4 regions of the Stutzerimonas tianxiuensis genome follow, and region 4 is predicted to be linked to each of the others. Evidence: predicted binding sites of a transcription regulator. Region 4 holds the regulator's gene; each other region holds the start of a gene.
What was found. The regulator sigma-54, encoded in region 4, starts transcription at its own class of promoters, with help from an activator protein. The targets are predictions, from matches to a motif close to ANTGGCATNNANNTTGCTNT.
Positions count from the first base shown of each region.

Region 1 (5,930 bases), on a different contig from region 4:
CCTGGCTGGACTGTCCACCGGGCTGACGACGTATCTGATAAAGCAGATCCTGAAATTCGGCCCGATCCTTCTTGAAGCCCGTTGTCGAGACGTTCGCCAGGTTGTTGGAAATGGTGGTCAGGTTCATGTCCTGCGCGGACAAACCGGTCTTGCTGACCCACAGTGCTGGAAGCATGTTCTTCTCCTCGTGCGCCGGAATTCGGGCGCCGCCTAGTTTGTTTAGCTGATCTGCAAGACTCGGGCCGCTGCGGCGCCATCTTCTTCGGCAGTACGCATCATCTTCACGTGCAGCTCGAATTGCCGGGACAGCGCGAGCATCGAAGTCATCTCGGCAACGGCGTTGACGTTGCTCGCTTCAAGGAAGCCTGAGGTCACGCGAACCGCGGCGTCAGCCTCGACTGGCTGGCCATCCTTCATGCGGATAAGACCGTCGGTGCCCTTCTCCAACTGCTTGGGATCAGGATTGACCAGTTTCAAACGATCGACCGTAACCACCACATTTGGATCTTCACCGAGCGCGCGGATACTGATCGAGCCGTCAGCTCCGATCTCCACTTTCTCTTCTGGCGGCACTGCGATCGGCCCGGCATTGCCGAGCACCGGCAAACCGTCGCCGGTTCTGAGCATGCCAAGCGTGTCGATATTCAAGCTGCCGGTACGGGCATAGGCCTCGCTGCCATCCGGCGCTTGCACGGCTATCCAGCCATCTCCCTCAACCGCTACGTCCAGGTCCCGACCGGTCTCTTGCAAGGTGCCGGAACTGAAGTCCGTGCCTGGACGCTCGGTCATGGCGTAAACACGTGCCGGAAAGCTGTCTCCGAACACTTGCATCGAGCGCGCTTGCTCGAAGTCCCGCCGGAAGCCCGTGGTCGAGATGTTTGCCAGGTTGTTGGCATGTGCCTGCTGAGCACGAGCGTTTTGGCTCGCCCCCGTCATGGCCACATAGAGCATCTTGTCCATCGAACCTCCCTACGCAAATTGACGCTAACTGAACTGATATCAGCTACAAAGCAAGCGCTATGCCAAGCGACCAAGGCCTTATTAAGCTATTGAAATACATAGAATTACCGGATAAAAAAAAGGCCCCGAAGGACCTTTTGAAAACGGAGCGGCAGTTTCCCGCCACCCCGCGCAGTGCCTGGTAGCAATCAACGGAGGTTGATTATCGTCTGGGTAATCGCGCTTTCGGTTTCGATCGTCTTGGCGTTGGCCTGGTAATTACGCTGCGCCACGATCAAGTTGACCAGCTGGTCTGAGAGTTCAACGTTGGAGTCTTCAAGAGCGCCAGCCTGCAACGAACCGAGGGTGCCACTGCCAGGCGGGTTGCGCACTGGCTCACCTGATTCGAAAGACTGGACCCACTGCGTCTTACCGACTGGCGTGAGCCCCTGAACGTTGGCGAAGTTGGCCAGGATGATCTGACCCTGCACTTTGGACTGGCCATTGGTGTAGCGGGCGAAGATCGCGCCAGTTTCGCTGATCTCAAGGCCCGCCAACTCACCGGTCGTATATCCGTCCTGGCTGACACTGTTGACGGCGAAGGCGCTTGCATACTGGGTAGACCCGCGCATATCGATCGATACGTCGAGACCGCCTGCCGGTGCAGCATTGTTAAGCGCCCAGGTACCATCGGTATTCTTGACTGCAGGCTGCCAGCCGGCCACAGGGGTAACCCCTCCGGTCGGAGTGAGCAACGCTCCGGACGGAGTAAAGGTCAACTGAGTAGAGCTAGGCGTTGTTGCGACAATGGGGTCCGCATCAGCTGGCTGCTGAGGATTACGACCGTCGATGAGCACATGCATCGTCCATGTGTTCGGCGTGTCGTTAGGTGGAGTCGCGCCATCAGTCGGGGTTTTCACAAAGTACTGCGTCATCACGTGCGCGTTACCTTGCTGGTCATAAATGTTGGTCGAGGTGGACGAGTTATAGCTCAGCGGGTCAGCCGGGTTGAACGGGGTGTTCACCGGCTGGACGTTGGTCGAGTTCAGGTTGAATCCCTGGACTACTTTAGTAGTGGCCTTGGGTTCCTGACTGGCCGTCTGAATCTTCAAATTGCTAACTTGCCCCGTCTGGATATTACCGCTGTCGTCAACCGAATAGCCCTGGAGGTTATAGCCGAAATTGTCGACCAGATTGCCTTCTTTGTCCGTGCCGAAATAGCCGGCGCGGGTGTAGCTCAGCGCACCGTTGTTGCTGACCTGAAAAAAGCCATTGCCGTTGATGGCGAGGTCCAGCGCGTTCTGGGTGTAGTTGATGTTGCCCTGGTTGAACTGCTGCGACACGTTCGCAAGAAGCACCCCACTGCCTTGAGGGTTTTTGCCAGTACCAAGGACCGACGATGCGTAGACGTCCGCAAACTCTGCACGAGACTGTTTGAAGCCCGCAGTCCCAGCGTTGGCGATGTTGTTACCCGTGACATTGAGGTCTTTGCTGGCGGCACGCATGCCGCTAAGGCCGATATTGAACGACATGAATTGCTCCTGTTACCGGACGTGCCGGCAGTTACTGACCGATAACCTGGACTTGAGACAGCCCAATGCTGCCGACACCGGCTAGATTGAGCTGAAGCTCACCACCGTTTTGCCCAAGCGTGACGCTGTCTACGTTGGCAGGGAGCAAGGTATAAAGGCCCTTGGTCTCGCCCTGGTAGGTCGCTTGTGCTTCGAATCGATAGGTGCCGGGCGGCATGGTTTTGCCGCCCGAGTCCTTGCCATCCCACATGAATGAGACGTTTCCAGCTTGCTGCTGACCCATGTTGATTCGATTGACCACCGTGCCCGCGCTGTCGTAAACGTTGACCGCTACGTTGCTGCTGGTTGTGGGGAGAACGATGCTGGCCTTGAAGGTTTCGCTGGTATCTACGACTGCTTTGTCGGTCGGCACGATGACTTTGCGGCCGACCAGCGAAGAGGCTTGCAGCGCTTGGGATGACTGATAGCCGGACAGCATGGTTTCCATGCTTGAGTTCAGTTTTTCGACACCCTCAACGGTGCTGAACTGCGCGAGCTGGGCAATGAACTCGCCGTTTTCCTGTGGCTCCAGCGGGTTCTGGTTGTTCAGCTGGGTCACCAGCAGCTCCAGAAACTCATTCTTGCCAAGGTCGTTGCTTTTAACTTCGCGATCTTTGATCTGGTATTGGTCCAGTACCGAGCCGGTACCGCCGACGCCGCCTGTCGTGCTCATGGCAATCTCTCGTTAGGGTTACTGGCCCAGGGTCAGAACTTTCTGCAGCATGGTTTTGGCTGTATTCATCAATTCGGCATTGGTCTGGAACGAACGACTGGCAGAAATCATGTCGGCCATTTCTTCCACCACATTGACGTTTGGGTAGTACACGTAGCCCTCGGTGTTCGCCGCAGGATGGTTGGGCTCATAGCGAGCTTGCAGCTCGCTCTGGTCTTCCACGACACCAAGCACCTGTACGCCTGCGCCCGCCTGATCCTGTTCGGCGAACAACGACTCGTTCGGTGAACCGTTAGCCTGTTGCAGCATGGTCGCGAACACCGGGTGACGTGCACGGTAGGTTTGGTCAACGCTGGATGAGACTGTTTCGGCGTTAGCGATGTTGCTGGAAATGGTATTCAGGCGAGTGCTTTGGGCACTCATGCCGCTGCCGGCGATGTTAAAGACGCTGCTGAGGGACATGATTTTCGCTCCTTTTATTCGCCGCGCAGGGCGCTCATCAGCCCCCGAAACTTACTGTTGAGCAAGGTAAAGCTTGCCTGGAAGTCGATGGCATTCTCGGCGTAAGCCGCCTGTTCAACCTGAGCATCTACTGTGTTCTGATCGAGCGACGCATGCGCAGGGGTGCGGAAGCGCAAGCCAGGATCGGCAATTTCCATCCCTTCGGCAGCGATATGTTTGCTGCTGGTCACGGCCACGCCGAATCCGCCCTGATTCTTGCTGTTCTGCGCAGCAAGAACCGAGCTGAAATCCAGATCACGCGCCTTGTAATTGGGGGTGTCAGCGTTGGCAATGTTGTTGGCCAGCACTTCGGCGCGCTGAGCGCGAAAGCCGAGCGCCTTCTCGTGGATGCCAAGTGCCTTTTCGAAACTGATGCTCATGATCTGGCCCTCTGCCGGATACAAGTCTGCTTAGCAAACCACCAGCAAAGCCCATGCCATTTATGCAACAAGCTGATCTATAAGGATTTTTTCTAGAAAGGCTTGGGTTGCGCGTCAAAAGCGGCAAAGCGTGACCATGCTTTTGCCGCTTAGTCAGCCCGAAGCGACAGATTCCTGCCGCCTGTCCGGCAAAGATTAAGGCTACTTGGCCTTATAGATGATGCCTGGGCTGCACTGGACCATTTGATACAGCTCGGGAAGGCCGTTCAGCGCTTCGGATGCTCCCAGAAACAGGTATCCGCCTGGCTTCAGCGTTGCGTGAATCCGCTTGAGGATGTCTTTCTTAACATCGGCGGAGAAATAGATAAGGACGTTGCGGCAGAACACCACGTCGAACTTGCCGAGCACCGCATAGCTGTCGAGCAGGTTTTGCACACGAAATTCGACGCGACTGCGGACTGCCGGCTTGACTACCCAGCGGCCCGGGCTTTTCACATCGAAATAACGCTGCAGACGCTCGCTGGACAACCCGCGAGCAATGGCGAGACTGTCGTATTCGGCCGCTTTGGATGCCGCAAGCATGGCCCCGGACAATTCAGTGGCCACTATCTGTATGGCCGTTTTCGGCTGGCTAGGGCTGCTGCGTTCGTACTCATCGATGGTCATCGAAAGCGAGTAAGGCTCCTGCCCCGACGAACAAGCGGCAGACCAGATACGCAAGCGCTGACCTGGGGAGCCTTTCAAAAGCTCAGGCAGAACCCGGCTCCGCAGCACCTCGAACGGATAGGTATCCCGAAACCAGAGTGTTTCGTTGGTCGTCATCGCATCCACGACCTGCTCGCGCAGGCCGCTGCGCGGCTGAGCCTGGATCTTCCTGACCAAGTCACCGAGGCTCTTGAGGCCCTGCTGCTCCATCAGCTTGTTTAACCGGCTCGACACCAGGTACTGCTTGTTGCTACCCAGTAGGATGCCGCAGGTCTTCTCGAGAAAGACGCGAAACTGATCGAAATCGGGATCAACAGACACTAATACTGCCCACCAGTCGAATTGAGAGGACGAGGCCTCATTTCTTATCCGTTGTCCGGATCCGCTCTATGACCCGATTGGCCAGATCATCCGCCTGAAACTTGGCAAGGAAATCGTCCGCACCGACCCGCTTGACCATGCTCTGATTGAACACCCCGGAAAGCGAAGTATGCAGGAGAATGTGCATGTCGCGCATCGCGGGATCCTGACGCACTTCGGTCGTCAGTGTATAGCCATCCATTTCTGGCATTTCGATATCGGAAATCATCATCACGAACTCGTCAGACGGCTTCTTGCCTTCCGCCACCAGCTTTCGCAAATAGGTCAGCGCCTGCCTTCCGTCGTTGTGCGCAACGACTTCGATCCCCAGATTCTGTAGACAACGCATGATCTGCTTTCTCGCGACAGACGAGTCGTCGACAATCAACACTCGACTGGTGGACGCCTTATTACTGGTCGCCTCATCTGCAATGCTGACCGAGAGCACCTCAGACACTGGCGCCACTTCGGCTAGCACTTTTTCAACGTCGATAATCTCGACCATCTGCTGATCCACATGGGTCACTGCAGTCAAATAATGGTCGTGCCCCACGCCTTTAGGCGGGGGAAGGATATCTTCCCAATTCATGTTGACTATCCGCTCCACCGAGCGGACAAGGAAACCGAGCACCTTCGTGTTGTACTCAACGATGATGGCAAAGCTGTTTGGCAAGTCCTGTAATACGGGTTTGCCAGTGGCAGCGGATAGATCAAGGATGGAAAGCGTACTTCCCCGAATGTTCGCTACCCCTCTTACAACAGGGCTCGACCGAGGCATGACCGTAAGCCGCGGGCACTGCA
Region 1 is NZ_JBPVWS010000002.1:184,114-190,043, reverse strand. It holds gene flgG (flagellar basal-body rod protein FlgG) at 1-175, opposite strand, end outside; gene flgF (flagellar basal-body rod protein FlgF) at 220-960, opposite strand; gene flgE (flagellar hook protein FlgE) at 1,149-2,471, opposite strand; gene flgD (flagellar hook assembly protein FlgD) at 2,503-3,183, opposite strand; gene flgC (flagellar basal body rod protein FlgC) at 3,202-3,645, opposite strand; gene flgB (flagellar basal body rod protein FlgB) at 3,660-4,064, opposite strand; gene cheR (protein-glutamate O-methyltransferase CheR) at 4,266-5,090, opposite strand; gene ACSSNI_RS03595 (chemotaxis protein CheV) at 5,128-5,930, opposite strand, start outside.
Region 1: the regulator sigma-54 is predicted to act here: its motif matches at 4,106-4,125, upstream of flgB (flagellar basal body rod protein FlgB).

Region 2 (5,930 bases), on a different contig from region 4:
TGGCTGAGGGCGCGGTCCAGAATCGGCTTTCCATACTTGCTTTCGCCGATCTGAAAATAAGGCGTGTCAGTCGTTGCGCAGATGAAGTTTCCTTGCGGATACAAGTTGTATAGCTCGGGTTCTTCACCAGCGATTTGCCCGCCAATAAGGAACGAGCTGCTCATGTCGATTTCCGGGCCTGTGCTCGGAGTGCTGTCGTGTGCGACGACCTCCCGCATGGTTTCACCCACCAGGCGAGCCGCAGCGAACATGGTCGGCACGTTGTTCAGATGAATGCCCTCACCCGTCAGTCGATGGCGCAGCAAACTGACTACTGCCTGCGATGTTGCCAGGTTGCCAGCCGTTTGCAGCACGATCATCCGCTCGCCGGGGACCCCAAATCGATAGAGCTTGCGAAACGTCGCGATGTGATCAACGCCCGCGTTGGTTCTCGAATCCGAAACGAACACCAGTCCGTCTGCCAGGTTCATGGCTACACAATAGGTCATGCTTTTCTGGCTCGTTAAGTAAAGGCTGGCCGTATAGGAGGCGCAGATAAATAGCTTCAGTGAGCGCCGGTAATTGACCCGGTCGCTACTGCGCCGCCATTTGCATAGGCATCACCTGTACGTGTGCATGCATCGACTCGCTACCGCCGCCGCGGCGCATGCCCCGTACTGGACAGGCATCAAGATAATCCAGCCCGACTGCCAATTTCAGATGGCGGTCGGGGCGGATCAGTCGATTGGAGACGTCAAAGCTGTACCACTGCCCCTCGAACCACGCCTCAACCCATGCGTGACTGGCGAGATGGCCGCTGTCGTCGGTCAGCAAATACCCAGACACATAGCGTGCAGGAATGCCCAGCGAACGACTACAAGCGATGAATGCATGACTGTGGTCCTGGCAGACACCGGCACCGCCGGCAAATGCCTGGGCCGCGGTGCTTTCCACCTGTGTGGAGCCAGGCGTGTAGATCATGTGGTCGGCCAGAGCGTTCATCAAATTGCTCAGCGCCTCTCGATCGCGACGCGCACCGCACTGGCTATGGGCGAAGTCCTTGAGGGCGCCGTCGGCCTGGGTCAGGGGGCTCGACCGCAAGAAAGGCAGTGGCGATCCCTCTTCAGCCTCACACTCACAGGATTCGTCGATTTCCACTTGCCCCTGCGCACGGATGACCAATTCGTCATGCGGCTCATCGAGCGTCAGCACATGCAAGACGTTTCCGTAGGGATCACGTTGTGCACGCACGGGTCTGGGCAACTCAAGCTGCCAATTGAAGACGTGCTGCCGTTGGCTCTGCTGAGGTGTCAGCCGCAGGTACTGAATACTTGCGCGCACCTGATCCTGGTAGCGATAGCTGGTGTCATGGCTGATGGATAGTTTCATGCGGCCTCCAGATAAGAAGAATGAATGGCGCTGCCCAGTCGCCCGATCTGGTCGATATAGGCCGTGATCCAGTCATGCAGACCGGTATCCAGCACTTCATCGATAGAGGTGTAACGCAAGCCGGCTTCAAGCTCGGAAGCCAGGCGTTGGGCGGGCCGACCGTTATCTCCCGGCAGACTCGCCAGAATCAGTTGCAGTTCGACCAGACAGGACCGCAGCGAACGCGGCACATCAGCCCTCAGCAGCAGCAACTCGGAAACCTTTGCCGTGCGTGGCGAGCCGCGATAGATTTCGGCGAACGCCTCAAATGATGACAACGCACGCAACAAGGCGCTCCACTGGTAGTAAGCGCGAGCGGATCTGTCGTCGAGGTTCTCGCTTTCTTCGCCAAGCAACTCGTGCCGGGCGTCCAGCAAGCGCAGCGTGTTATCGGCCCGCTCGATGAACGTACCGAGACGGATGAACCGGTAGGCGTCGCTGCGCATGATGGTGCCCACGGTAGCGCCTCTGAACAGATGCGAGCGCTCCTTTACCCATTCACAAAAGCGGTTGATACCGTATCGCCCGAGCCCTTGCTCCGCGATGCCAGGCATTTCCAGCCAGGCCGCATTGATGTTCTCCCACATGTCTGACGTGATGCGCCCGCGCACAGCGTGAGCGTTGCTACGCGCCAAGCGCAGGCAATTGAAGAGGCTGGCAGGATTACTCTCGTCGAGCGCAAAGAAATGCAGCATCCGGTCGACGTTCAGTTCACCCTGCTGCTCCCGGTAGTGATCCAGCGTACCGGTGATCAACAGCGGCATGGCCAGTTCGTCGAGGCCATCGCCGCGGCCATCTTGCGGCATCAATGAAAGCGAGTAGCTGACCTCCAGCATGCGCGCCATGTTCTCGGCACGCTCCAAATAACGAGACATCCAGTACAGATCGGCAGCCGTTCGACTGAGCATCAGCAGTCCTCCACAATCCAGGTGTCCTTGGTGCCGCCACCCTGAGACGAATTGACGACCAGCGATCCCTCTCGTAGCGCCACGCGTGTCAGGCCGCCAGGGACCAACCGTGTCTCGCGGCCGCTCAAGACGAACGGACGCAGGTCGATGTGCCGAGGCGCGATGCCGTTTTCCACGAACGTTGGGCACGTCGACAGGCAGAGGGTCGGCTGAGCGATATAGGCGCTGGGATTGACCTTGATGCGGGCACGAAACATCTCGATCTCGGCCGCGCTCGCGGCCGGTCCGACCAGCATGCCATAGCCGCCAGATCCCTGTGTTTCCTTGACGACAAGATCCTTCAGGTTGGCCAGTACATGAGAGAGATCGGCCGGCTTTCGACATTGCCAGGTCGGCACGTTGGCCAGAACCGGCTCCTCATCCAGATAGAAGCGAATCATGTCGGGCACGAATGGATACACCGACTTGTCATCGGCAACGCCAGTGCCGATGGCATTGGCCAGGACCAGATTGCCCGCCCGATAGGCCGACAGCAGACCCGGAACGCCCAGTGAGGAGTCGGGATTGAAGGCCAGCGGATCCATGTACGCATCGTCGAGGCGACGGTAAATGACATCGACTTTACGAGCTCCGGAGGTGGTGCGCATGTACAGACATTCATCACGAACAAACATGTCCGCACCTTCGACCAGCTCCACACCCATCTCGCGGGCAAGAAAGGCATGCTCGAAATACGCACTGTTGTAGCGGCCCGGCGTCATCACCACTACACACGGATTATCCAGAGGACTGGCGTTCTTCAGTGTCTCCAACAGCAGGTTGGGATAATGGTTGATCGGAGCGATGCGCTGGGCTGAAAACAGCTCAGGAAACAGCCGCATCATCATCTTGCGATCTTCCAGCATGTAGCTGACGCCGCTAGGCGTGCGCAGATTGTCTTCCAGTACGTAGTAGGTCCCGTCACCGTCGCGAACGAGGTCGACGCCTGCGATGTGTGCATAGAGGTTGCGGTGCAAATCCAGGCCCTGCATGGCCGGCTGATAACCTTCGTTGGCCAGGACCTGCTCTGCTGGAACCAGTCCCGCCTTGATGATGCGCTGGTCTCGGTAAAGATCGGCAAGAAACATGTTGAGCGCCTGCACCCGCTGAATGCAGCCCCGCTCCACGACTCGCCACTCGCTCATGGGGATCGAGCGAGGAATGGTGTCGAACGGCAGAAGACGCTCGGTGCCTTGGTCATCTCCATAAAGGGTGAAGGTTATCCCGGCACGGTGAAACAGGAGGTCGGCCTCGCGCCTCCTTTGCGCGAGCAGCTCGGGTGGCGTATCGGAAAGCCAGGTCGAGAACGCTTGGTAGTGCGAGCGGCATTTGCCCTGCGCATCGTACATCTCATCGTAAAAAACGCGGTCCATGCGGAGCCCTCGAACAGAAACCTGCCCAACAGCAGTGCAAACTACGCGCCACGCGGTATAGCCCCACTGATTACGATGACATTGGGCTGTGGATCAGCGCAGTCCGCACCGTTACTGAGCATTCTGATCGGGGCTGGGAACGCGACGCTCCGTTTTGAGACATGGCTCACGATTTTGAAGGCGTTGGCTCTGCGAAATGCTTCGGCATTACGAATGCCTGCAAAGACGCCGACGCGATCAGACAGCCATGCGGCAACAGCCCGACTTCCGACCGATCACTACGAAAACAATCGGAAGCGAGCAGCGCTCAAACAGCGATGTGCGTCGCCACGTCAGCCGACGCTGCCCTTCAGCGCGGCATCATCCGCACACCGGACAGTTCGGACAGCGGTCCCGGCCGGCCCAGGTGATAGCCCTGCACGTAGTCGACGCCGATCTCCTGCAGGCACTCGAGAATGGCCGCCGACTCGACGAACTCCGCCACCGTGCTCAGCCCCATTTCGTGGCCGATGTTGTTGATCGAGGCCACCATGGCTCGTGCAATCGGGTCCTGGTCAATGTCCCGCACGAAACTGCCATCGATCTTCAGATAGTCCACTGGCAAGGTCTTCAGATAGCCAAAGGACGACAAACCGGAGCCGAAGTCATCCAGCGCGAAGCTGCAGCCGACCGCCTTGAGCCTCTTCATGAAAGTCATCGCGCGGCTAAGGTTGGCGATTGCTGCGGTTTCGGTGATTTCGAAACACAAGCAATTGGGGGGAATCCGGTGACGCTCGATGGCTGATAGGACGAATTCGAGAAAGCTCTCCTCCCCCAGCGAGGTTGCCGACAGGTTGATCGAATAATGCCCGAGCGACGCACCGGGGCGACGTCGCAGATCGCCAATCCATGCCAGAAAATTACCCACGACCCAGCGGTCCACCGCTGGCGCCAGGTCGTAGCGCTCGGCCGCCGGCATGAACGCTCCTGGCGGAATGATGCTGCCATCCTCGCCCTGCATGCGTACCAGCACTTCATAACGCTGCGAACCGTCGTCGCCTGCGGCACGCACGATGGGCTGGACGAACAGCCGCAACAGGTCGCCATCCAGCGCTTGCCTGAGCCGCTGCGTCCATTGCATCTCGCCGCGGCGTTCCATCAATTGTTGATCGTCCGCCTGATACACATGCACGCGGTTGCGACCGCCGTCCTTGGCCGCATAGCAGGCGCTGTCAGCGGCGCCCAGCAAAGGCCCCAGGGTTTTGACGTGTTCATCAATGGCTACCAGGCCGATGCTGGCGCCAACCGCAAAGCTCTTGCCGTCCCAGCTGAAGCGAAACTCGTCTACCGCGTGGCGTATGTCTTCGGCTATCCGCACCGCCTGCTGCAACGAACAATTGTTGAACAGGATGCCGAATTCATCGCCGCCCAGCCGCGCCAGCAGATCACTGCCACGCACGCGGCCTTTCAGTAACTGGCCCAGTTGGCGCAGCAGCTCGTCACCGGCTGCGTGGCCACAGGTGTCGTTGACCACCTTGAACTGATCCAGATCCATATAGCAGAGAACATGGTCGCCACCGCTGCACTCACGTAGCAGCGATTCGATTCGACGTTCGAACGCAGAGCGATTCATCAGCCCGGTGAGGTTGTCGTGGTTGGCCTGGAAGGTCAGCTTGCGGGCCAACTGGTGAGTAACCGTGACATCACGAAAGGTCAGCACCGCACCTATGATTGCTCCTTCGGCGTCGCGGATGGGCGCCACCGCATCCTGCACCGCCAGTCGTGTGCCATCTGGCCGTTGCAGAAAGCCCGGCGGCCGTTCGGTACGATCCTGACGGTCGCTTCTGCGCCGCAGACCGAGGCTGGCGGCGTTGGGCAGTCGCGCACCGGTAGCTTCGTCGAAAAGCTGATACACCTCATCAAGCACCAGCCCCTGTGCGGCAGCCTGGCTCCAACCGATGAGGCGCTCCGCACTGGGGTTGAGATAGCGCACACGCCCGACCCTGTCGGTGGTGATCACGCCATCGCCAATGGATGCCAGGGTGACCTGGGCGAGCATCTTCTCTGCAAACAGCTGCTCTTCGACCTGCCGGCGTTCGGTGATGTCTCGCACCATGCAGACAAACGCGTCGTCCGGGCGACCACCCTGGCTGGCGGTCAGCTCTGCGGCGAACAACTCACCGTCTTTGCCGTGCAGCATCATTTCAGCTTTCATCTCGCCGCC
Region 2 is NZ_JBPVWS010000011.1:138,534-144,463, forward strand. It holds gene ACSSNI_RS15250 (proteasome-type protease) at 1-488, opposite strand, end outside; gene ACSSNI_RS15255 (transglutaminase family protein) at 574-1,368, opposite strand; gene ACSSNI_RS15260 (alpha-E domain-containing protein) at 1,365-2,315, opposite strand; gene ACSSNI_RS15265 (circularly permuted type 2 ATP-grasp protein) at 2,315-3,727, opposite strand; gene amt (ammonium transporter) at 4,077-5,930, opposite strand, start outside.
Region 2: the regulator sigma-54 is predicted to act here: its motif matches at 3,761-3,780, upstream of ACSSNI_RS15265 (circularly permuted type 2 ATP-grasp protein).

Region 3 (5,930 bases), on a different contig from region 4:
ACCGTTGTAGATTTCCTGGCCGTGCTCGACGAACAGCTTGCCGCGCGCCTGCAAGGTTTCCAGGGAGTAGGTCAGCGCCTTGCCGGTATCGATCGATACCAGTACGCCGTTCTGGCGGCCGGACATGTGGCCAGACTTCATCACGTCGTAACGGTCGAAGATCGAGGTCAGGATGCCGGCGCCGTTGGTGATGGTCAGGAACTGGTTACGGAAACCGATCAGACCACGAGCCGGGATGTTGTATTCCAGTCGAACACGGCCTTTGCCATCCGGCACCATGTTGCTCAGATCGCCCTTACGCAGGCCCATCTCTTCCATGACCTTGCCCTGCGCTTCTTCAGGGATGTCAATGGTGACGTTCTCGAACGGCTCGTGCTTGGCGCCATCGACTTCACGAATGATCACTTCAGGACGGCCTACGCCCATCTCGAAGCCTTCGCGGCGCATGTTCTCGATCAGTACCGACAGGTGCAGCTCACCACGGCCAGAAACCTTGAACTTGTCAGCCGAGTCGCCTTCTTCAACGCGCAGCGCCACGTTGTACAGCAGCTCTTTGTCCAGACGGTCCTTGATGTTACGGCTGGTGACGAACTTGCCTTCCTTGCCGCAGAACGGTGAATCGTTGACCTGGAAGGTCATGGAAACGGTCGGCTCGTCAACGGTCAGCGGCTTCATCGCTTCGACGTTGTTCTGGTCGCACAGGGTGTCGGAGATGAACAGTTCGTCCATACCGCTGATGCAGACGATGTCGCCGGCAGTAGCTTCTTCGACGTCAACACGGTGCAGACCGTGGTGACCCATGAGCTTGAGGATACGGCCGTTACGCTTCTTGCCATGCATGTCGATGGCAGTGACGGGAGTGTTGGGCTTGACGCGACCACGGGCGATACGGCCTACGCCGATAATGCCGAGGAAGCTGTTGTAGTCCAGAGCTGAAATCTGCATCTGGAACGGGCCGTCGATGTCGACCTTCGGAGCGGGTACGTGGTCAACAATCGCCTGGTAGAGCGGGGTCATGTCTTCGGCCATGTCGGTGTGGTCCAGACCAGCGATGCCGTTCAGGGCCGACGCGTAGACGACCTGGAAGTCCAGCTGCTCTTCGGTGGCGCCGAGGTTGTCGAACAGGTCGAAGATCTGGTCCAGAACCCAGTCAGGACGCGCGCCCGGACGGTCGACCTTGTTGATCACGACGATCGGGCGCAGGCCGGCTTCGAAGGCCTTCTTGGTCACGAAGCGGGTTTGCGGCATCGGGCCGTCTTGAGCATCGACCAGCAGCAGTACGGAGTCGACCATCGACATCACGCGCTCGACTTCACCGCCGAAGTCGGCGTGGCCGGGGGTGTCGACGATGTTGATGCGGTAGTCGTTCCACTTGATAGCGGTGTTCTTGGCCAGGATGGTGATGCCGCGTTCCTTTTCCTGGTCGTTGGAGTCCATCACGCGCTCGTCGTTGAGCTCACCGCGCTCCAGGGTGCCGGACTGGCGCAGGAGCTTGTCGACCAGGGTAGTTTTGCCATGGTCAACGTGAGCAATGATGGCGATGTTGCGTAGATTATCGATCACAGTAGTGGTCTCGTAGTTGGGTCGGGCTGCTCGGCAAATGCATCGAGCGGCCCAACGCGAAAAATTGGATGAAGATGAAGGTTCGTTACGACGTGTCGCAGCAATTCAGCCGCGAAGCGGGTCGGGAGGGCGGTGGCGGATACTGCCGCCCAGCAGGCCGGGCTGTTTAGCTCGGACGATAAACGCGCACATTGACATGCCCCTCGCTCAACAAATGATGAGCATGCAGGCGGCTCATGACACCTTTATCGCAATACAGCAGGTACTGGCGGTTCTCATCCAGCTCCTTGAAGCGGTTGTTCAGCGCATAGAACGGCAGCGTATGCACTTCGATGCCCTGCAGTTGCAGAGGTTCGTCCTCGGCGAGGTCAGGGTGGCGGATGTCTAGCACTACCTGCCCGGCGCTCGCCTCGATGACTTCTTCAACTTGCAAATCCTGGCCCAGCTCGTCGATCACTCGATCAATGGCCACCTGACGCGTGTTCGCCATGGCTCGCTCGAGCACCGCCATGTCGAACTGTTTTTCTTCATGTTCGATGCGGTAGCGCTTGGCCTTGGTCGTCGGATGCTTCGAAATCACGCCACAATACTCGGGCATGTTCTTGGCGAACTCGGCGGTGCCTATCTCGAAGGCGGTGTCGATGATGTCCTGCTTGTGGCTGGCGATCAGGGGCCGCAGCACCAGCATGTCGGTAGCTGAATCGATCACCGACAAGTTCGGCAGAGTCTGGCTGGAAACCTGGGAAATGGCCTCGCCAGTGACCAGGGCGTCGATGTGCAGCCGCTCAGCAATCTGGGTCGACACCCGCAGCATCATGCGCTTGAGCACGACGCCCATTTGGCTATCGTCGACTTTCTCAAGGATCTCACCGACGACTTCCTCGAAGGGCACACTGATAAACAGTACCCGGTGCGAACTGCCGTACTTCTTCCATAAATAGTGGGCAACTTCCATCACACCCAGCTCATGGGCGCGGCCACCCAGATTGAAGAAGCAGAAATGAGTCATCAGCCCGCGGCGCATCATCTGATAGGCCGCTACGGTGGAATCGAAACCGCCGGACATCAGCACTAGGGTCTGCTCCAACGCGCCCAGCGGGTAGCCGCCAATGCCGTCATGCTGCGCATGCACGACAAACAGGCGCTGGTCGCGGATTTCCATCCGCACTTCGACTTCCGGTGTTTTGAGCGAGATGCCCGCAGCGTCGCACTGTTGGCGAAGCTCGCTGCCAACATATCGCTCCACATCCATCGAGCTGAATGGGTGCTTTCCAGCTCGCTTGCAGCGCACGGCGAAGATCTTGCCCGGGAGACGGTCAGCATAGTGCGCCTTGCACTTGGCGAGGATGTCGTCCAGATCGCCCAGCGGGTACTCATGTACCTCCAGGCAATGCGCGATGCCCGGCGTGCAACGCAGGCGCTCAATCATCTGCTGCAAAGTTTTCGCGTCGCTGAGCGCGGTTTCAACCTCAACGTTGTCCCACACCCCTTCCACCCGCAATTCGGGATCGAGGTCGCGCAGCACGGTACGGATGTTCTTCGCCAATTGACGAATGAAGCCCTTACGTACCGGCGGGCTCTTGATGGTGATTTCGGGGAAAACCTTGACGATCAGCTTCATGGAAAACAGCGCAGCGCCAGCATGGCGTGAAAAGAGGGGGGCGGAGTATATCGGAATTTGATCAAGCTTTAGTCAGTTTTATCGGACAGCCTAGCTTTGCACCCAAATGGACCACTGGCGCAAGTATCCGCACCACTTTAGCGCATAAACACCGGAGCGCAGCGCCGACAAATGGCAGCAAGCACGCCAAACGGCCGCTGCAAGCCCAACCGGAACCATCTCGGAGCACTGGCATGCAATTTGCTCCCTTGTGAGGCAGGTCGCCTTGACGGAGTATCGCCCGCTCGGCTTCACCCCCTAGATTCCGGAAGCTTATCTGTCAACGCTTCCACCACTTGGAGAGCACCATGTCGAAGTCGCTTCAACTGATCAAAGATTACGATGTGAAGTGGATTGATCTGCGCTTCACCGACACCAAGGGCAAGCAGCATCACGTGACCGTTCCGGCGCGCGACGCCCACGACGAAGACTTCTTCGAGCACGGCAAGATGTTCGACGGCTCGTCCATCCATGGCTGGAAGGGCATCGAAGCCTCCGACATGATCCTGATGCCGGTCGATGAAACTGCCGTTCTGGATCCGTTCACCGAAGAGCCGACCCTGATTCTGGTCTGCGACATCGTCGAGCCGAGCACTATGCAGGGCTACGACCGCGACCCGCGCTCCATCGCCAAGCGCGCCGAGGAGTTCCTCAAGTCCACCGGTATCGGCGACACAGTATTCGTTGGCCCGGAGCCTGAGTTCTTCATCTTCGACCAGGTCAAATTCAAGTCCGACATCTCCGGCTCCATGTTCAAGATCTACTCTGAACAGGGTTCCTGGATGACCGACCAGGACGTCGAAGGCGGCAACAAGGGCCATCGGCCAGCCGTCAAGGGCGGTTACTTCCCCGTTCCGCCGTGCGACCACGACCACGAAATCCGTACTGCCATGTGCAACGCGATGGAAGAGATGGGCCTGGTCGTCGAAGTGCATCACCACGAAGTGGCGACCGCTGGTCAGAACGAAATCGGCGTCAAGTTCAACACGCTGGTCAACAAGGCTGATGAAGTTCAGACCCTGAAGTACTGCGTGCACAACGTGGCTGATGTCTACGGCAAGACCGCTACCTTCATGCCGAAGCCGCTGTATGGCGACAACGGATCGGGCATGCACGTGCACATGTCGATCTCCAAAGACGGCAAAAACACCTTCGCAGGTGAAGGCTATGCCGGCCTGTCCGAGACCGCTCTGTACTTCATCGGCGGCATCATCAAGCATGGCAAGGCTCTGAACGGCTTCACCAACCCGTCGACCAACTCGTACAAGCGTCTGGTTCCGGGCTTCGAAGCGCCGGTCATGCTGGCCTACTCGGCTCGTAACCGTTCCGCCTCGATCCGTATCCCGTACGTTTCCAGCCCGAAAGCCCGCCGTATCGAAGCGCGCTTCCCGGATCCGGCTGCCAACCCTTACCTGTGCTTCGCCGCACTGCTGATGGCTGGCCTGGACGGCATCCAGAACAAGATTCACCCTGGCGATGCCGCTGACAAGAACCTCTACGATCTGCCGCCGGAAGAAGGCAAGCTGATCCCGCAGGTTTGCGGCAGCCTGAAGGAAGCCCTGGAAGAACTCGACAAGGGCCGTGCGTTCCTGACCAAGGGCGGCGTGTTCTCCGATGACTTCATCGACGCCTACCTCGAGCTGAAGAGCGAGGAAGAAATCAAGGTCCGTACCTTCGTTCACCCGCTGGAATACGACCTGTACTACAGCGTCTAAGCCAGTCCGCGTGACAGAAAAGGCCTCCTTCGGGAGGCTTTTTCGTTTCTGCGATGTCACTAGCCAGTGACACCGACGTTGCGACAAGCGACCGAAGTGGCGTCGATCTCAAATCCCAAAGGTCGCACTTGCCTCGCCGCCTGCGCGGTGCAAGGCTTCCAGTCATCCCTACCGCGGAGCTTCCCATGCGCATTGCATTGTTCAGCCTGCTACTCGTCCTCATGGCTCCCGCCATGGCGCAGATCTACAAATACACTGACGACAAGGGCAACACCGTCTTTACCAATCAACCTCCGGAGGGCGTCGAGGCTAACGCTGTCGATCTCCCACCCGCCAACACCGTGAACATCAAAACGCCCGACGCCCCGCCGCCGCTAGCCAACGAGCAAAGCAGCGAGGGTCAACAGCAGCCCTATCGAAGCCTCGCGATTGGCGGTATCCCGGACGAGCAGGCGTTGCGCGCCAACAGCGGCACCTTTGTGGTCAACGCCCAGCTCGATCCGCCGCTAAAGCAAGGGCACCAGATCCGCTTCCTGCTCGACGGCGTCCCCCAGGCAGAACCCAGCAGCACGACCGCACTTCAGCTGGTAAACGTCGATCGCGGAACTCATCTGCTGGAAATCCAGGTGCTCAGCGGTGGGCAGGTCGTGCAACAAGCCGAAGAGCAATTCACCGTGCAGCGCGTCCACACCTCCAGCCCTGCGCGTCGATGAAGCGCCTCTCGCGGCTTGGATTGGTCGGACTGTTACTGGCGTCTGCGCTACCTGCGAGCGCGGCGATCTACAGCTATATCGACGCCGAAGGCAATCGGGTCTTCACCGACCGCCCCGACGGTCGTGCGGTCGAACAGGTAGAGACCAAACCCGCCAATACGATGGCCGCCCAGCCCCTACCACCCCCGAAGCAAGCGGTTAAGGTCCTCAAAGCCACCGCGCCCAGCTATATCTTGCTCGATATCGTGCAACCAGCTCCCGACGCCACCATCCGCAACA
Region 3 is NZ_JBPVWS010000022.1:29,462-35,391, reverse strand. It holds gene typA (translational GTPase TypA) at 1-1,563, opposite strand, end outside; gene thiI (tRNA uracil 4-sulfurtransferase ThiI) at 1,730-3,184, opposite strand; gene glnA (glutamate--ammonia ligase) at 3,532-4,938, shown strand; gene ACSSNI_RS20815 (DUF4124 domain-containing protein) at 5,124-5,651, shown strand; gene ACSSNI_RS20810 (DUF4124 domain-containing protein) at 5,648-5,930, shown strand, end outside.
Region 3: the regulator sigma-54 is predicted to act here: its motif matches at 3,412-3,431, upstream of glnA (glutamate--ammonia ligase).

Region 4 (5,930 bases):
CTCGGCAGGTTGCGCGCGTCGATCGACACTGCGACTTGGGGCTGCAGCAACTCTGTGTGCAACAGGGCCCTTTCCGCCAGCTCTGGAAGAAGGCCAGCGGGCAGGTTGTCGATGCAGTAGAAACCATTGTCCTCAAGTACGTTCAGGGCAGTGCTCTTGCCGGATCCAGAGCGCCCACTGACGATGATCAGGCGCATCGAGCAGCGCCGAAGGGCCGGGCTCGGCCACGAGTGATTTGCTGCGCGTAGCCGCAGCAGGTGGTGTGCAGGCAGATAGGGGGCACGTCTCTTTCCTCACTCAGCGTTGGGCGATGGTGGGTTGCTGCGCCCTAGTGACCGTTCTGGATGTCGACCACGGCCTGGTACAGCTCATGACCCGTCGTGGCGCGGCGTAGCCGGTCACGAACTTCCTCGCGGTCCAGCATGCTTGCAATCTGACGGAGTAGCTCGAGATGTTCGTCGGTGGCTGCCTCCGGCACCAACAATACAAACAAGAGGTCGACAGGCGCGCCGTCGATGGCGTCGAAGTCCACCGGTGTATCGAGCTTCAGCACTGCACTGAGCGGTGATGTGCAGCCAGGCATACGGCAGTGCGGTATCGCGATGCCGTTGCCGAAGCCGGTGGAGCCAAGTTTTTCCCGGGCGATGAAGCTTTCGAAAATCGCTTGGCTGTCGATATCGGGCAGGTCCGCGCCGAGAACCTTGGCAATCTGTTCCAGGACACGCTTTTTGCTGCCGCCCGGAACGCTAACCAGGGCGCGTCCGGGGGTCAGTATGTTTTCAATACGGATCATGATGGGTCAGCGAGCCAGGGCGCCCTGATGGTGGTCGAGCTGCTTTTCTTTATGTTTGATCAATTGCCGATCGAGTTTGTCGGCAAGCAAGTCGATGGCTGCGTACATATCCTCATGCTCGGCATTGGCAACGACCTCTCGCCCCGCTACGTGCAGCGTGGCCTCGGCCTTTTGCCTGAGCTTTTCGACTTGAAGGATGACTTGTACGGCAATGATGCGGTCGAAATGGCGTTCTATCCGCTCGAATTTCTCCTCGACGTAGTCACGCAGGGCTTCAGTGATTTCAAGGTGAAGGCCAGTGATGTTGACTTGCATACTGCATCTCCTATTGCCACGTGCGAATTGACGGGCTGAACACCCGTCGCCGGAACAAATCCACCAGGTCGCCTGGTGTTACATCAACCGCTTGCGCTCGCTTGAGGGTGCGATCCCGAGTGACTCGCGGTACTTGGCTACGGTGCGGCGCGCAACTTGAATCCCTTGTGCTTCCAGTAGACCAGCGATCTTGCTGTCGCTCAATGGCTTTTTCTGGTTTTCCGCGGCTACCAGTTTCTTGATGATTGCGCGAATGGCGGTGGATGAGCACTCGCCGCCTTCAGCAGTGCTCACATGGCTCGAGAAGAAGTATTTGAGTTCGTAGATGCCGCGGGGCGTGTGCATGAACTTCTGCGTGGTGACCCGTGAGATCGTCGACTCATGCATGCCCACCGCTTCGGCGATATCGTGCAACACCAGTGGTTTCATGGCTTCGTCGCCATGTTCGAAAAAGCCACGCTGGTGTTCGACGATTTGGGTGGCCACTTTCATCAGCGTTTCGTTGCGGCTGAGCAGGCTTTTGATGAACCAGCGGGCTTCTTGAAGCTGGTTGCGCATGAAGGTGTTGTCGGCGCTCGAGTCGGCACGTTTGACGAACCCGGCATACTGAGCGTTCACCCGCAGGCGCGGCATCGCCTCCTGATTCAGTTCGACCAACCAGCGGCCATTGTGCTTGCGCACGATTACGTCAGGCACGACATACTCAGGCTCTCCGGCTTCGATCTGCGAGCCCGGGCGCGGATTGAGGCTCTGGATCAAGTCGATGATCTGGCGCAGCTCGTCTTCTTTGAGCTTCATGCGACGCATCAGCAGGCTGTAGTCACGCACGCCAAGAATATCCAGGTGATCGCTGACCAAGCGCACCGCTTCGCTTAGCCACTCGGTACGCTCGGGGAGCTGGCGAAGCTGCAGCAGCAGGCATTCGCGCAAGTCGCGCGCGCCGATGCCGGCGGGCTCGAACTGCTGGATGCGGCGTAGCACCACTTCGACCTCATCGAGTTCGATTCCAAGTTCCGGGTCAAACGACTCGAGGACTTCCTCGAGCGTTTCGTCGAGATAACCCTGGGGGTTGATGCAGTCGATCAGGGTGGCTGCTATGAGACGGTCGGTGTCGCTCATCGGTGCGAGGTTGAGCTGCCAGAGCAAGTGGCTTTGCAGGCTTTCCCCTGATGATGTGCGGGTAGTGAAATCCCATTCATCATCGTCGTTGCTCGGCAGGCTGCTGGCGCTGGTCTGGTAGATGTCTTCCCAGGCGGTGTCGACTGGAAGCTCGTTGGGGATACGGTCGGCCCAATCGCCGTCCTCGAGGTTCTCCACCGTGTTGATGGGCTCCTCGTAATGATTGTCGGGCTCGCTGTGCTCGGGCGAGTCGGTCGTCGGGCTTTCGCTTTTCTTTTCGATCGACTCGGCCATCGGGTCGGAGTTATCGAAATCTTCTCCGTCTTCTTCGCGCTCGAGCATGGGGTTGGAATCCAGCGCCTCCTGAATCTCCTGCTGAAGATCGAGTGTGGATAGCTGGAGCAATCGTATGGCTTGTTGCAGCTGCGGTGTCATCGTCAGCTGCTGGCCCATCTTCAGGACTAGCGATGGTTTCATGGCAGAGGACTTCGAACCTTGTTTGCCGGCGCAACCGCGCCTGTTCCGATTTCGCTGGCGCCGCGCGCCGATGTAAGCAAATTATATGCCTGGCAACGAAGCCTTTGCCTAGCCCTGTAGGTGCGTAGAGCAGAAAAAACCGCTATCAAAGTCGGAATTCGTGTCCCAGATAGACTTCCTTCACCAGTTGGTTGGCGAGGATGGTCTCTGCATCGCCCTCGGCGATCAACTGGCCGTCATTCACGATATAGGCGGTTTCACAGATATCCAGAGTTTCGCGGACGTTGTGATCGGTGATTAGGACGCCGATGCCCTTGGCCTTGAGATGATGGATGATCTGCTTGATGTCGCCGACCGAAATAGGGTCAACGCCGGCAAAGGGTTCATCGAGCAGGATGAACTTGGGCGCCGTGGCCAGCGCGCGGGCAATTTCAACGCGGCGCCGTTCGCCACCCGATAGGCTCATGCCGAGACTGTCGCGGATGTGATGGATGTGAAATTCCTGCAGCAGACCTTCCAGCGCCTGTTGGCGGCCGTTGCGGTCAAGGTCCTTGCGCGTCTCCAGGATGGCCATGATGTTGTCGGAGACCGAAAGCTTGCGAAAGATCGATGCTTCCTGCGGTAGGTAACCAATGCCCGCGCGTGCACGGCCATGCATGGGGAGGTGCGTCACATCCTGGTCGTCGATCAGTACACGGCCCTGATCGGCTTTGACCAATCCCACGATCATGTAGAAGCAAGTGGTTTTGCCGGCGCCGTTAGGCCCCAGCAGTCCGACGATCTGTCCGCTTTCGATGGACAGGCTGACATCACGTACGACCTGACGGCTCTTGTAGCTCTTCGCCAAATGCTGGGCCTTGAGAATCGCCATTACTCGGGCTGCTCCGTTGCCGGCTCTTTCTTGCGAGGCTGGATGACCATGTCCACGCGTGGGCGGGGTGTGGTGACATCAGTATTGGTGGCGCGACCAGCATTGACGATCTGTCGCTGGGTGTCATAGACGATCTTCTCGCCTTCGAAGGTATTGCCTTCCTGAACGACCTTGGCCTGGTCGATCAGGACGATGCGTTCGTTCGCGGCAAAATACTGAATCGTCAGGCCGTAAGCCTTGACGATCTCCTTGTCTGCAGCTGGCTTCTGTTCGTAGTAGGCAGGTTTGCCGATGGAGGTGAACACCTCGACATCGCCATTCTGGTTCTGAGTGATGGTCACAGTGTCGCCTGTGATCTTCATTGTTCCCTGGGTGATGACCACGTCGCCGCGGTACACGGCTACGCCTTGCCGGTCGTCCAGCTCAGCGGTATCGGCCTGAACACGGATAGGCTGGTTGCGATCCTCGGGAAGTGCGTGGGCGTTCGCGCCAAGTAGAAAAATGCCTAAACCGATCAGGAGGGGGAGGGTCTTAACGCAGCTCATGCTGGCCTCTTACGTTGGATAGCAGGAGCATCCTGCCTTCGTCTAGATACGCTTTCATGCCCGTAGCGGTCGTCACACCGTTTGCGGCGACGATTCTAACGGGTTGCCGGGTCTCGGCATAATCCTTCTCGGGAAGGACGGTCATCCGGCTGGTAGTGATGATGGTCGGGCGCCCCTTGGCATCGTTGCGTTCGACCTTGACGTTATCGATCAATTCGACTTCCTTGCCTTGCGGGCCGACCTCGCCGCGTTCACTGGTGACCTGCCACGGCAGCCCGGAACCGCGAAATGAGCGCAGGTTCGGGCGGGTCAGTAAACTGACATCGCTGGCCTTGATATGCTCCACCTTTTCCGCAGTCAGCTCATAGTTACGCTTGCCGTCCGGCTGGTATTGGACTGTGCGTGAATTGGTGACGTAGAAGTCAATGGGCGACGCTATGCCCTCGGTTATCGGCGCCTCCTGCATAAAGCTCTCAGGGCGAACGTTCCAGTAGCCGATCGCGACCAGAAGCAGTGCGATCAGCAGCAGAATGGCGGGGAAGCGGAGCCTGCTTAGCATGGTTGCCTCTAGAGGTAAGCGGCCTGAGCCGCGTCGAGATTGCCCTGGGCGCGCATGATCAGTTCGCAGAACTCTCGCGCCGCGCCCTCGCCACCACGAGCGGCTGTCACGCCGTGGGCGTGCTGGCGAACGAACGCATCGGCACTGGCGACCGCCATGCCAAGGCCTACCCGGCGCATTACCGGCAGGTCAGGCAGGTCATCGCCCAAGTAGGCGACTTCAGCGTAGTCGAGACCGAGTTCGCCGAGCAATTCGTCGAGCGCCACCAGCTTGTCTTCACGGCCCTGATACAGGTGCTGAATGCCCAGGTTTTGCGCTCGGCGCTCAACCACAGGCGTCTTGCGGCCGCTGATGATCGCGGTGCGTACGCCGGAGTTGATCAGCATCTTGATGCCGTGGCCGTCCAGGGTATTGAACGTCTTGAATTCGCTGCCGTCGACAAGAAAGTACAGCTTGCCGTCGGTTAGCACGCCGTCCACATCAAATATGGCCAGGCGAATGTCGCGGGCACGTCGTAGCAGATCGTTCACTTACATCACCCCTGCGCGCAATAGATCGTGCATGTTCAGCGCACCGATTGGCCGGTCGTTTTCGTCAACCACCACCAGCGCGTTGATCTTGTTGTCTTCCATGATTTTCAATGCTTCGGCGGCAAGCATGTCGGCATGCGCTGTCTTGCCGTGAAGCGTCATGACCTGATCGATGCTTGCCTGGCGAACGTCGATGCCCTTGTCCAACGTGCGGCGTAGGTCGCCATCGGTGAAGATTCCGGCCAGGCGGCCGTCTGCCTCCACAACCGCCGTCATGCCGAGGCCTTTTTGAGTCATTTCCAACAAGGCTTCGCGCAGCGATGTGCCGCGGCTGATCAGAGGTAGACGATCACCAGCATGCATCACGTGCTCAACTTTCAGCAGAAGGCGTCTGCCCAATGCGCCGCCCGGGTGTGAAAAAGCGAAGTCCTCGGCGGTGAAACCGCGTGCTTCCAATAGCGCGATTGCCAGCGCGTCACCCAGTACCAGGCTGACAGTGGTCGATGAAGTCGGTGCCAGGTTCAGCGGGCAGGCTTCAATGGCGACGCTCGCATCGATGTTGACCGCCGCCGCCTTGGCCAGCACCGACTCGGGATTGCCCGTCATGCTGATCAGGGTGATACCGAGGCGCTTGATCAGCGGCAGTAATGTCACGATTTCGCTGGTGGTCCCTGAATTGGACAGGGCCAGCACCACGTCGTCATGCGTGATCATGCCCATG
Region 4 is NZ_JBPVWS010000005.1:14,675-20,604, reverse strand. It holds gene rapZ (RNase adapter RapZ) at 1-197, opposite strand, end outside; gene ptsN (PTS IIA-like nitrogen regulatory protein PtsN) at 329-793, opposite strand; gene hpf (ribosome hibernation-promoting factor, HPF/YfiA family) at 800-1,108, opposite strand; gene ACSSNI_RS08190 (RNA polymerase factor sigma-54) at 1,187-2,704, opposite strand; gene lptB (LPS export ABC transporter ATP-binding protein) at 2,850-3,575, opposite strand; gene lptA (lipopolysaccharide transport periplasmic protein LptA) at 3,575-4,120, opposite strand; gene lptC (LPS export ABC transporter periplasmic protein LptC) at 4,107-4,679, opposite strand; gene ACSSNI_RS08170 (KdsC family phosphatase) at 4,688-5,209, opposite strand; gene ACSSNI_RS08165 (KpsF/GutQ family sugar-phosphate isomerase) at 5,210-5,930, opposite strand, start outside.